One region of the Citrobacter sp. U14242 genome, then DNA from elsewhere that is predicted to be linked to it. Evidence: predicted binding sites of a transcription regulator. Region 1 holds the regulator's gene; each other region holds the start of a gene.

Region 1 (4,293 bases):
CCAGTTACAATCAGGTGAAGCTGTGCTGGTATGGTCCGAACTGCATGAAACGGTCAACATAATGCCGAGGAAACAGCTTCACAAGTAATCCGCTGCCGACGGCTGACTATAATAAAAAACCAACCTATTTATGGAGTTGTTATGTCTGCCAAACATCCGGTGATTGCGGTAACAGGATCCAGCGGCGCGGGGACCACCACCACCAGCCTCGCGTTTCGTAAAATTTTCGCACAGTTAAATCTGCGTGCCGCCGAGGTGGAAGGTGACAGTTTTCATCGTTATACCCGCCCGGAAATGGATATGGCGATCCGCAAAGCGCGCGACGCCGGACGACACATCAGCTACTTCGGCCCCGAAGCCAACGATTTCAGCCTGCTGGAACACACCTTCATCGAGTACGGTCAGTCGGGCAAAGGCCAGTCACGAAAATATCTGCACACGTATGATGAAGCCGTTCCGTGGAATCAGGTTCCGGGCACATTTACCCCCTGGCAGCCGCTGCCTGAACCGACGGACGTGCTGTTCTATGAAGGCTTGCACGGCGGTGTAGTAACCCCGCAACAAAATGTGGCGCGGCATGTCGATCTGCTTGTTGGTGTTGTCCCTATAGTGAACCTGGAGTGGATCCAGAAACTCACCCGCGATACCAGCGAACGCGGTCACTCCCGCGAGGCAGTAATGGACTCGGTCGTACGCTCAATGGACGATTATATCAATTACATTACGCCGCAGTTTTCCCGCACGCATATTAACTTTCAGCGTGTGCCCACCGTCGACACCTCCAACCCCTTTGCGGCAAAGAGTATTCCGTCGCTGGATGAGAGCTTTGTAGTGATTCATTTTCGTAATCTGGAAGGCATCGATTATCCCTGGCTGCTGGCTATGCTTCAGGGTTCATTCATTTCCCATATTAATACGTTAGTCGTGCCAGGCGGCAAGATGGGGCTGGCGATGGAGCTGATCATGCTGCCATTGGTGCAGAGGCTGATGGAAGGGAAGAAGATCGAGTAATGTGTTCTTTTGCCGAATGGCGGCTGATGCTTTATCCGGCCTACACGTTTATATCCTGTAGGCCTGATAAGTGTAACGCCATCAGGCATGGCATCACGAAGCAGCAATCACTTCATAGGAATGGGTGATATTCACCGCTTTTTCCAGCATCAACGCCACGGAGCAATATTTCTCAGCAGAAAGATCAACCGCCCGAGACACAGAGGCATCTTTCAGGTCGCGCCCCGTCACGATGAAATGCAGATTGATGTGGGTAAACAGACGCGGTGCTTCTTCACGACGCTCAGAGGTGAGCTTCACTTCGCAGTTGGTGACATCCTGGCGACCCTTTTGCAGGATCGACACGACATCAATGGCGCTACACCCCCCTGCCGCCATTAATACCATCTCCATCGGGCTCGGCGCTTTATCACCAGAGTTACCGTCCATCAAAATTTGGTGGCCTGAGGCGGACTCACCGAGGAAGGTTAACCCCTCAACCCACTTTACACGCGCTTGCATATTTCGTAACTCCAATGTTTCAATTTTCCTGACAGATTACGCGTACATAACAATTCTCGCAACGGAAGGCGACCTGCGTCATGCTGAAGCGAGACACCAGGAGACACACGGCGAAAGCTATGCTAAAACAGTCAGGACGCTACAGTAATACATTGGCGTACTGCAGGTATGCAGAGGACATCACATTACAGGCTGCAGTTCACTTTTTAGCAGCCCCTTTCCCAGGTAGCGGGAAGCATATTTTTGCAACCCCAGAGGCAGCGTCGTTTTCTGGCTCTGGAGACAGCTTATAACAGAGGATAACCGCGCATGGTGCTTGGCAAACCGCAAACAGACCCGACTCTCGAATGGTTCTTGTCTCATTGCCATATTCATAAGTACCCATCGAAGAGCACGCTGATTCACCAGGGTGAAAAAGCGGAAACGTTGTATTACATCGTTAAAGGCTCAGTGGCAGTGCTGATCAAAGATGAAGAAGGGAAAGAAATGATCCTTTCTTATCTGAATCAGGGCGATTTCATTGGTGAACTAGGCCTGTTTGAAGAAGGCCAGGAACGTAGCGCCTGGGTACGAGCCAAAACCGCATGTGAAGTCGCTGAAATTTCATACAAAAAATTTCGTCAATTAATCCAGGTTAACCCGGATATTCTGATGCGCCTGTCTTCTCAGATGGCTCGTCGTCTGCAGGTAACGTCTGAAAAAGTGGGCAACCTTGCCTTCCTCGACGTAACCGGTCGTATCGCCCAGACTCTGCTGAACCTGGCGAAACAGCCTGACGCGATGACCCACCCGGACGGCATGCAGATTAAAATCACCCGTCAGGAAATTGGCCAGATCGTTGGCTGTTCCCGTGAAACCGTTGGTCGTATCCTGAAGATGCTGGAAGATCAGAACCTGATCTCCGCGCATGGTAAGACCATCGTCGTCTACGGCACGCGTTAATCCCATCGACATGGCGTGTTACGCAGTAATGCGCCATTTTTGTTTGCTCCGATGTGGCGAAGACTGATTTATCACCCCGAGATCAACTACGCACTACGACAGACGCTGGTGCTATGTTTACCTGTGGCTGTCGGTCTTATCATTGGTCAGCTTCATTTGGGACTGCTTTTCTCCCTCGTCCCCGCCTGCTGCAACATTGCCGGTCTTGATACCCCGCATAAGCGCTTTTTCAAACGCTTAGTTATTGGCGCCTCGCTGTTTGCCGGCTGCAGCCTGATCATGCAGTTACTGCTGGCACAAACGATACCGCTGCCGCTGATCCTCACCGGCCTGACGCTGATTCTCGGTGTGACCGCCGAGCTAAGCCCGTTGCATGCACGACTTCTGCCCGCCTCACTGATCGCGGCGATTTTCACACTGAGTCTGGCCGGGAACATGCCCGTCTGGGAACCACTGCTGATCTACGCGTTGGGGACAGTATGGTACGGCCTGTTTAACTGGTTCTGGTTCTGGATGTGGCGTGAACAACCGCTGCGCGAATCACTCAGTTTGTTGTACCGCGAATTAGCCGATTACTGTGAGGCCAAATACAGCATGTTGACCCAGCATACCGATCCCGAAAAAGCACTACCGCCCCTGCTGGTCCGTCAACAAAAAGCCGTGGATCTGATTACCCAGTGCTACCAGCAAATGCACATGCTGTCGGCACATCACAATAATGAATACAAACGCTTGCTACGTGTTTTCCAGGAAGCGTTGGATTTACAGGAACATATTTCCGTCAGCCTGCATCAACCCGAAGAAGTGCAGAAGCTTGTTGAACGCAGTCATGCTGAACAGGTGATTCGCTGGAACGCTCGCACCGTTGCCGAACGCCTGCGCGTACTGGCTGATGACATTTTGTACCACCGCTTGCCAACGCGTTTTTCGATGGAAAAGCAGATAGGCACCCTGGAGAAGATTGCCCGGCAGCACCCGGATAATCCGGTGGGACAATTTTGCTACTGGCATTTCAGCCGCATTGCCCGTGTGCTGCGTACCCAACGCCCACTATATGCCCGGGATTTGATGGCTGATAAACAGCGTCGATTACCGTTAATTCCGGCACTGAAAAACTATTTGTCGTTGAAATCTCCGGCGCTGCGTAACGCCGGACGCATCAGCGTCATGTTGAGTATCGCCAGCCTGATGGGTAGCGCTTTACACCTGCCAAAACCTTACTGGATCCTGATGACGATACTGTTCGTCACTCAGAATGGCTACGGCGCAACCCGGGTGCGTATTTTACACCGCTCGGTGGGCACGCTTGTCGGACTGGTGATTGCGGGTGTTACGTTGCACTTTCATATTCCTGAGGGCTTCACGCTGGCAGCTATGCTGCTGATAACCCTGGTGAGCTATCTGATCATCCGCAAAAACTATGGCTGGGCCACCGTGGGCTTTACGGTCACGGCGGTATATACCCTGCAGTTACTGACGTTGAACGGGGAACAGTTTATCGTGCCCCGATTTGTCGACACCGTGATCGGCTGTTTGATCGCCTTTGGCGGTACGCTCTGGCTGTGGCCGCAATGGCAGAGTGGTTTACTACGTAAGAACGCTCACGATGCACTAGGAGCAGATCAAGAAGCCATCCGCCTAATCCTCAGCAACGATCCGCAAGCCACACCGTTGGCGTATCAGCGCATGCGGGTCAACCAGGCGCAAAACACGCTGTTTAACTCATTAAACCAGGCCATGCAGGAACCCGGGTTTAACTCGCACTATCTGGCAGATATGAAACTGTGGGTTACACACAGCCAGTTCATCGTCGAGCACATCAATGCAATGACTACCCTG
Region 2 (4,293 bases), on a different contig from region 1:
CTTTATTATATACAGATATAGCACAGGCTATATTATATAGCTATTGCTAAAACGTTAATTTTTTGTGCCCGCGCAACTCTGGTTTACAATGAGCGTTCTCTAATCAGATGCTGTTAATGCGTCACAGGAACGAGGAAGCAGAATGAGTCGTCGCGCAGGTATGCCAACAACAAAAAAAGTGACGCAATTGGTGAATGTCGAAGAACACGTTGAAGGATTTCGTCAGGTCCGCGAGGCACATCGCCGTGAGCTGATTGATGACTACGTAGAGCTGATTTCCGATCTCATTATCGAGGTGGGTGAAGCGCGTCAGGTGGATATGGCCGCACGTCTTGGGGTTTCCCAGCCGACGGTTGCCAAAATGCTTAAGCGCCTTGCCTCCGTTGGGTTGATTGAAATGATTCCCTGGCGTGGGGTGTTTTTAACTGCCGAAGGTGAGCGTCTGGCGCAGGAGAGCCGGGAACGCCATCAGATTGTGGAAAACTTCCTGCTGATGTTAGGTATCAGTCCGGAGATTGCCCGTCGCGATGCGGAGGGAATGGAGCATCATGTCAGTAAGGAAACACTGGAGGCTTTTAGTCGGTTTACGCAACAGCAAGGAACAGGCTCTGAATGAGTTTTCCTTTTCTTGGTGCCTTACAGCGCGATCGTTTTTTCCAGCTGTTAATCCTCATCGGGGGTGTTCTGAGCCTGTTTGTGCCATTTACACCCCGCACCTGGCCTGGGGCAATTGACTGGCACACAATTATTACGCTAAGCGGCCTGATGCTGCTAACCAAAGGCGTGGAGCTAAGCGGTTACTTTGATGTTTTAGGGCGCAAGATGACCCGCCGCTTCAAGACGGAACGTCAGTTAGCGATATTTATGGTGCTGGCGGCGGCGCTGCTGTCGACCTTTCTGACCAACGATGTCGCCTTATTTATTGTTGTTCCCCTCACCATTACCCTGAAAAAACTGTGCGCCATCCCGGTAAACCGCCTCATTATTTTTGAGGCGCTGGCGGTGAACGCAGGTTCGCTGCTGACGCCGATAGGTAATCCGCAGAACATTTTGATGTGGGGGCGCTCTGGCCTGTCATTTACTGCGTTTACCTGGCAAATGGCACCGCTTGCGGGTGCCATGATGCTGACGTTGGTGGTGCTGTGCTGGTTTAGTTTCCTACATAAAACACTGCACTATCATAGCGGTACGCGCGCACCTGACTGGCAACCTCGGTTGGTGTGGAGCTGCCTGGCGCTGTATATCGTCTTTCTGACGGCACTGGAACTGAAGCAGGAACTCTGGGGGCTGGCGATTGTGGCGACAGGATTCATGATACTGGCTCGTCGTGTGATGACCAGCGTGGACTGGACGCTGCTGCTGGTATTTATGGCGATGTTTATTGATGTACATCTGTTGACGCAGTTACCGGTACTCCAGGGGATTTCGGGACACTTTGGTACGCTTTCCCAACCAGGACTATGGTTGACGGCAATCGGTCTGTCGCAGTTTATCAGTAATGTACCCAGCACTATTTTGCTACTGAACTATGTCCCGCCAACGCTACTGCTGGCCTGGGCTGTCAATATTGGCGGTTTTGGCCTGTTATCGGGATCGCTGGCGAATCTGATTGCTTTACGCATGGCAAACGACCGGCGTATCTGGTGGCGTTTTCATTGGTATTCGGTGCCGATGCTGATTTGGGCGGCGCTGGTGGGATATGGCTTGTTGCTGTTGATGTGATAGCGGCAGAGAGGCAATAAAAAAGGCGGATGATTCATCCGCCTTTTTCGTTTCAGGTCTGCTTAGTTCAGACGAACCGGCATACCTGAGCGGTTCTGTACCGCCTGCTCAACGACGGCCTGATCGACGTCAGACTGACCGGTGATGTTGGTAATGCTCTTGTTCAGCGTAATAGGTACGATTTCGCCGCCTTCAAACTGCGCTTCAGTAGTAGAAAGTGGGTTATGTACCTCAATGTAACGGCTACCGTCTGGTTCAGTGGTGGCTTTCACTGGCTCATCGATAAACTGGACGCGCGTGCCAACCGGAACATTTTCAAACAGGAACTTGATGTCATCGTTACGCAGACGCACGCAACCGTGGCTGACGCGTAAGCCGACGCCGAAGTTAGCGTTGGTACCGTGGATAGCATACAGACGGCCGATATACAGCGCGTACAGACCCATCGGGTTATCCGGACCTGCCGGCACGACAGCTGGCAGCGGCTCGCCCGCAGCACGGTATTCCGCATGCATTTTAGCGGTTGGCGTCCAGGTTGGGCCGGCTTTCTTACGTTCAACTTTGGTGGTCCAGTTGATAGGGGTGTCTTTACCTAACTGGCCGATACCGATCGGCAGAACGATAACGGTGTTCGTACCTTTCGGGTAGTAGTACAGACGCATTTCGGCGCTGTTAATCACAATACCTTCATGCACGGTATCCGGCAGGATCAACTGCTGAGGAATGTTCAGTACGGTGCCGCCTTTCGGCAGGAAGGTATCCACGCCCGGGTTGGCTTCCAGCATGTTGGACAGACCCATCTGGTACTCAGCCGCAAAATATTCCAGCGGCTGGGTGTTACCTTCAGGGATGGTGATGACCTGGTTTTGGCCAATCAAACGACTACCATCGGTAGGCAGCGGATACGTGACGGCTGAAGCGGTGTTACAAAAACCAACTACCGCGAGCGCCGCCGCGAAAAGCGTTGTCAATTTCATATTCATTTTTGCGAGATTCTGAAGCCAAGCAGGCTAGTGGGTTGAGATTTATGTAGTGTTGGGCACGCATTATATGTGCATTCTGTGCAACAAGGAATTCGGATGTGTACTAAATCACACTTTTTTCCTTTTGCTTTCACTTTATCTGTCCAGCATGAACGGCGCGATCTTATTGCAGAGTTATGGCATAATAAGCGGTTTGTCACATATTTCTTTCTCTTTCAGGATACGCCAGTGTTAGTTTCCAGCAACGTCACTATGCAGTTCGGCAGTAAGCCGCTGTTTGAAAATATTTCCGTCAAGTTTGGCGGCGGCAATCGTTACGGCCTGATTGGCGCGAACGGTAGCGGTAAATCCACCTTTATGAAAATTCTCGGCGGCGACCTCGAACCGACGCTGGGTAACGTTTCACTCGATCCGAACGAGCGCATCGGTAAGCTGCGTCAGGATCAGTTCGCTTTTGAAGAGTTCACCGTTCTCGACACCGTTATTATGGGCCATGCTGAACTGTGGGAAGTGAAGCAGGAACGTGACCGTATCTACGGCCTGGCCGAGATGAGCGAAGAAGACGGCTATAAAGTGGCTGACCTCGAAGTTCAGTATGGCGAAATGGACGGCTACTCTGCGGAAGCCCGTGCGGGCGAACTGCTGTTGGGCGTAGGTATTCCGGTAGAACAACATTACGGACCGATGAGCGAAGTTGCGCCCGGCTGGAAACTGCGTGTGCTTCTGGCGCAGGCGCTGTTTTCTAACCCGGACATTCTGCTGCTCGACGAACCAACGAACAACCTGGATATCGACACCATCCGCTGGCTGGAGCAGACGCTGAACGAGCGTGACAGCACCATGATCATCATTTCGCACGACCGTCACTTCCTGAACATGGTCTGCACGCACATGGCGGATCTGGACTACGGCGAACTGCGCGTTTATCCGGGTAACTACGACGAATACATGACGGCGGCGACTCAGGCTCGTGAGCGTCTGCTGGCTGATAATGCCAAGAAGAAAGCGCAGATTGCCGATCTGCAATCCTTCGTCAGTCGCTTTAGCGCCAACGCATCTAAATCTCGACAGGCGACCTCGCGCGCGCGTCAGATCGATAAGATTAAGCTCGACGAAGTGAAAGCCTCCAGCCGCCAGAACCCGTTCATCCGCTTCGAGCAGGATAAGAAACTGTTCCGTAACTCGCTGGAAGTGGAAGCCCTGACTAAAGGATTCGAGGAAGGCCCGCTGTTTAAAAACTTTAATCTGCTGCTGGAAGTGGGAGAGAAGGTTGCCATCATTGGTGCCAACGGTGTGGGTAAATCCACCATGCTGAAAACGTTGGTTGGCGATTTGCAGCCGGACAACGGTACCGTTAAGTGGTCTGAAAATGCCCTGGTCGGTTACTACGCGCAGGATCACGAATACGAGTTTGAAAACGATCTGACCGTATTCGAATGGATGAGTCAGTGGAAACAGGAAGGCGATGATGAGCAGGTTGTGCGCAGCTTCCTCGGTCGTCTGCTGTTCAGTCAGGATGACATCAAGAAACCTGCGAAGGTGCTCTCCGGTGGTGAAAAAGGGCGCATGCTGTTCGGTAAACTGATGA
Region 3 (4,293 bases), on a different contig from region 1:
ATCGCAGCCATATTTAGCAGCCATTTCTTTGATCTGACCCAGAGCGCGGTGCTGTTCAGCGATTTCTTCACGCAGACGGATAGTCGCTTCCAGGTTTACGCCATTTTCCAGGTCTGATTGCAGAGAGACGAACTGAGCGTATTTGTCTTTCATCAGGTAGTCGATACCGTACAGCGCAACGCGACGGTAGTCACCGATGATACGGCCACGGCCATACGCATCTGGCAGACCAGTCAGAACACCAGATTTACGGCAGTTCAGAATGTCTTTGGTATAAACATCGAATACACCCTGGTTGTGGGTTTTACGGTATTCGGTGAAGATTTTTTTCAGCATCGGGTCCAGTTCGCGATTGTACGCTTTGCAGGAACCTTCAACCATTTTGATACCGCCAAACGGGATGATCGCACGTTTCAGCGGAGCTTCAGTCTGCAGACCAACAATTTTCTCGAGCGCTTTGTTGATGTAGCCAGCGTCGTGAGAAGTGATGGTAGAAGCAACGGAGGTGTCAAAGTCAACAGGCGCGTGAGTGCGGTTTTCCTGTTTAACGCCTTCCATTACGCTGTCCCACAGTGCAGTGGTCGCTTCAGTTGCGCCAGCCAGGAAGGACTCGTCACCCTCATACGGAGTGTAGTTTTTCTGAATGAAGTCACGGACGTTTACTTCATTCTGCCAATCACCTTTGGTAAAACCTTCCCAGGCTGTGGCTAACTTTTCATTAAGCTCGGACATGTAACACCTACCTTCTTAAGTGGATTTTTTATTTACTACGTGTAATGAACATCAACAGATTAATGATGATCGTTACCACGCAGGTAAATGACCCAGTATGTCAACCCGACCAACAAACCGCCGCCGATAATGTTACCGATCGTAACCGGAATCAGGTTATCGGTGATGAAATTCATCACGGTCAGGTGAGAAAAATTCTCCGGAGAAGAACCGACAGCGGTCCAGAATTCCGGGGTGGCGAAATCGCGTATTACGATACCCATAGGGATCATAAACATGTTTGCGATACTGTGCTCAAAACCGCTGGCAACAAACATTGCGACCGGTAATACCATGATAAACGCTTTGTCCATCAGGCTGCGGCCAGAGTAGCTCATCCAGACGGCCAGACACACCATTAGGTTAGCCAGAATACCAAGGCTTACAGCTTCAACAAAAGTATGGTGCACTTTGTGGTCGGCCGTTTGCAGGACGTTGAGTCCCCACGCGCCGTTGGCGGTCATATACTCGCCAGAAAGCCACATGAGTAACACAAAGATCAGCGCACCAATCAGGTTACCGACATAAACGTTAAGCCAGTTCTTCGCTAACTGACCCCAGGTAATACGACCACTGGCTTTAGCGACGACAATCAGTACGGTTGAAGTGAAGAGGTCAGCGCCGCAGACAACGCAAAGGATCAGCCCCAGGGAAAAGCAGATACCACCCACCAATTTTGCCATGCCGAAAGGCATTGTGCCGGTACCGGTTGTGGCAGTGATATAGAAAACAAAGGCAATTGAAATGAACACACCGGCAGTAATTGCCAGATAGAACGTCTTAAGCGGATGTTTCGTTGCTTTATAGACGCCTGCTTCTTCGGCAACTTTGGCCATAGCAGCAGGAAGTATAAGATCAAAAGGGTTGTCAGCTTTCACACTAACTCTCTCTTTATTAAGTCGGCGACGAGATACTAACAAAGCATTATAGATGAGAATTTGATATAGATCATATCTCGCCTGGCTTATAGGCCCGCAAGACGCATGGTTTTTATGCGATTACGGTGTAACTTGTTGATTATCCATATAAAAATAAATTTTAAAAATTATAAAGTGAGTTGAATTTTTTCTTTATGCCTCCAGTCGGACGGTTAATTAAAATGGAGTAATTGAGATAAATAGCGACATTAATAAACTAAAATTTTTAATATCAACTACTAATATTTAACCTTGCTTTTACATTTATTTCTGAGTAAACAAAAATAAAAAAACAGGGCGCTTAAAGCGCCCCGTAATATAGCCCAGACAATACGTTTAGCCTACTCAACACAGGCTGTTTGCCACTATTTTGACCAGTGCGTTGCTTTCGCACGTTGCAGCTTCTCATAGGCTTTCAGCAGAGACTGATGTGCCGGGAAAGCCTGCAGATCGCTATCAACCGTTTGTAATCCGTAGAATGGCGCTTCTCCGCTCATTGCTGCACTTGCTGCTTCAACTGCCTCTGCACCGTACATACGAACAAATGCGTTAAGATACTGCAGCGGCTGGCGGTCCTCTTCCTGTGACAACAGCAACAGGGTTTGCAGGCAGCGGTAATAGTTTGCGCGTTCAGCACTAAAGACGGATGCGTTAAATTCCATCGTCCATTCCGTCCAGATCAGTGCCTGCTCAAGGTCACCACCCGCCAGAGCCAGCATTACTTTGAGCTCGCCAATGCGCAGGGTATACCAGCCATTATCCGCTCCGGTCGCCAAACCCAGCAGTTCACGTACGCGAGTGAAATCGTCGAACCCTTCTTCATCCAGCTGTGCGAGCAGGTTGAGGTAGTCTTCTTTTTCCCATTCGCTGCCTGGCAGAGAGAGAATGGTATCACGCAGGTGTGCTCCCATGCTGTTGTTGGCTAACCACAAATCTTCTGCTGGGTAGATGTCAGACATACCCGGGACGATAATGCGGCAAGCGTAAACGCTCAGATGCTCGTAGTCGGCGATGTAGACTTCTTTATCTTCCGCTTTGAAGATGGCCATCAGGGTTGCAAACTCTTCTTCCGTTGTACCGGAGAAATTCCAGTCAACGAACGGGTAATCGGCATCCTGCTTGAACAGATCCCAGGAGATCAGACCGCTGGAATCGATGAAGTGTGTTTCAAGGTTAGTGTGCTCAGCCACTTCTTCATCGTCGAAGGTTGGGGGAGTGAAGACATCAAGATCTTTCAGACCACGGCCCTGCAACAGTTCAGTGACGGTACGCTCCAGTGCAACACCGAAATCCGGGTGCGCACCGAAAGAGGCAAAACAGGTACCGTTAGCCGGGTTGAACAGTACCACGCAGATAACCGGGTATTTGCCGCCCAGCGAGCCGTCGTACGCGAAGATTGGGAATCCTTCGGCTTCCAGCTTTGCAATGGATTCAACGACTGCCGGGTAACGCGACATCACTTCGGCCGGAATTTCCGGCAGGCTGATGCTTTCCGCGATAATGCGGTTCTTCACATAGCGCTCAAAAACTTCAGACAGTCCCTGAACGCGGGCTTCATTCGGTGTGTTACCCGCAGACATACCGTTAGATACGTACAGGTTACCGATAATGTTCATCGGAATGTAAACGGTCTGATTATCTGACTGACGGGTAAACGGCAGGCCACAAACGCCGCGTTCTTCATTGCCGGATTGCAGATCGATAAGCATGCTACCGGTCAGTTCATTGTCTGGATCGTAGAACGCACGCAGACGCGCATCCAGCAAACCTTCAGGTACGTCATCATCTTCAGTCAGTGGGAACCATTTTTCGTTCGGGTAATGTACGAACGGGCCGTTAGCGATGGTTTCGCCCAGCCAGAAATCCGCAAAGAAGTAATTCGTGGACAGACGCTCAAAATATTCGCCCAGTGCGGAGGCCAGTGCCGCTTTTTTAGTCGCACCTTTACCGTTGGTAAAGCACAGCGCGCATTCTTTGTCGCGAATATGTACAGACCAGACGTTAGGAACGGGATTCAACCATGAGGCTTCTTCAATTTGAAAACCGAGGTCGAGTAATTTTTGCTGGAAGCGAGCGATGGAATCTTCCAGTGCGGCATCTTTGCCGGGGATAAATGTTTGCGTCATGAAAATCACTTTTGTCGTACGGAAAGCGCGCAATGATACGGGTTTTCAATGAATGGCGCTATCGCCGCCGGAGCCTCGGCGTAAATAAAGCATTTGATTCACACCGTGGCGTATGCAGTCGAATGTTCGCGGACTATCTGCTGAAGGGAAGGGGGGCTTCTTTCTTTAATATATCTCTGCGCGAGGCAAAACCAGAATGGTCGAAGGTCGGCTGGGCAAAATGCGCCTCCTGATAGCGAAAATCTCGGTTTTTATCCGTCAATCCGATAGATTCTGTTGTGTGACGCATCGCTCATTTTTGCCCTGACCAGTTTTACCCATTGCGGCGCGTGTCACTGAATGATAAAACCGATATCCACAGGAATAACTTATACCCAATGTCTGTCACAGGAATTATCGTAAACGACAGGATGTTGATTGGATAACAACACAACGTGGTGAGGGGAAATGGCTCAGGTCTTCAATTTTAGTTCAGGTCC

What was found. The regulator CRP, encoded in region 1, controls carbon source genes, mostly activating them, when cyclic AMP is high. The targets are predictions, from matches to a motif close to ATGTGANNNNNNTCACAT.
Region 2: a site for CRP is predicted at 2,802-2,819, ahead of ldtB (L,D-transpeptidase). Genes of this name have one in related genera too.
Region 3: a site for CRP is predicted at 1,708-1,725, ahead of focA (formate transporter FocA). Genes of this name have one in related genera too.

The regions. Positions count from the first base shown of each region.
Region 1 covers NZ_JBKGLW010000002.1:43,888-48,180, forward strand. The annotation lists gene ACLJXE_RS02980 (YheU family protein) at 1-88, shown strand, start outside; gene ACLJXE_RS02985 (phosphoribulokinase) at 142-1,011, shown strand; gene ACLJXE_RS02990 (OsmC family protein) at 1,105-1,512, opposite strand; gene crp (cAMP-activated global transcriptional regulator CRP) at 1,822-2,454, shown strand; gene ACLJXE_RS03000 (YccS/YhfK family putative transporter) at 2,506-4,293, shown strand, end outside.
Region 2 covers NZ_JBKGLW010000008.1:152,106-156,398, reverse strand. The annotation lists gene mntR (manganese-binding transcriptional regulator MntR) at 143-616, shown strand; gene ACLJXE_RS14845 (anion transporter) at 613-1,722, shown strand; gene ldtB (L,D-transpeptidase) at 1,785-2,705, opposite strand; gene ACLJXE_RS14835 (ABC-F family ATPase) at 2,934-4,293, shown strand, end outside.
Region 3 covers NZ_JBKGLW010000008.1:69,707-73,999, reverse strand. The annotation lists gene pflB (formate C-acetyltransferase) at 1-732, opposite strand, end outside; gene focA (formate transporter FocA) at 792-1,649, opposite strand; gene ycaO (30S ribosomal protein S12 methylthiotransferase accessory factor YcaO) at 2,054-3,814, opposite strand; gene serC (3-phosphoserine/phosphohydroxythreonine transaminase) at 4,262-4,293, shown strand, end outside.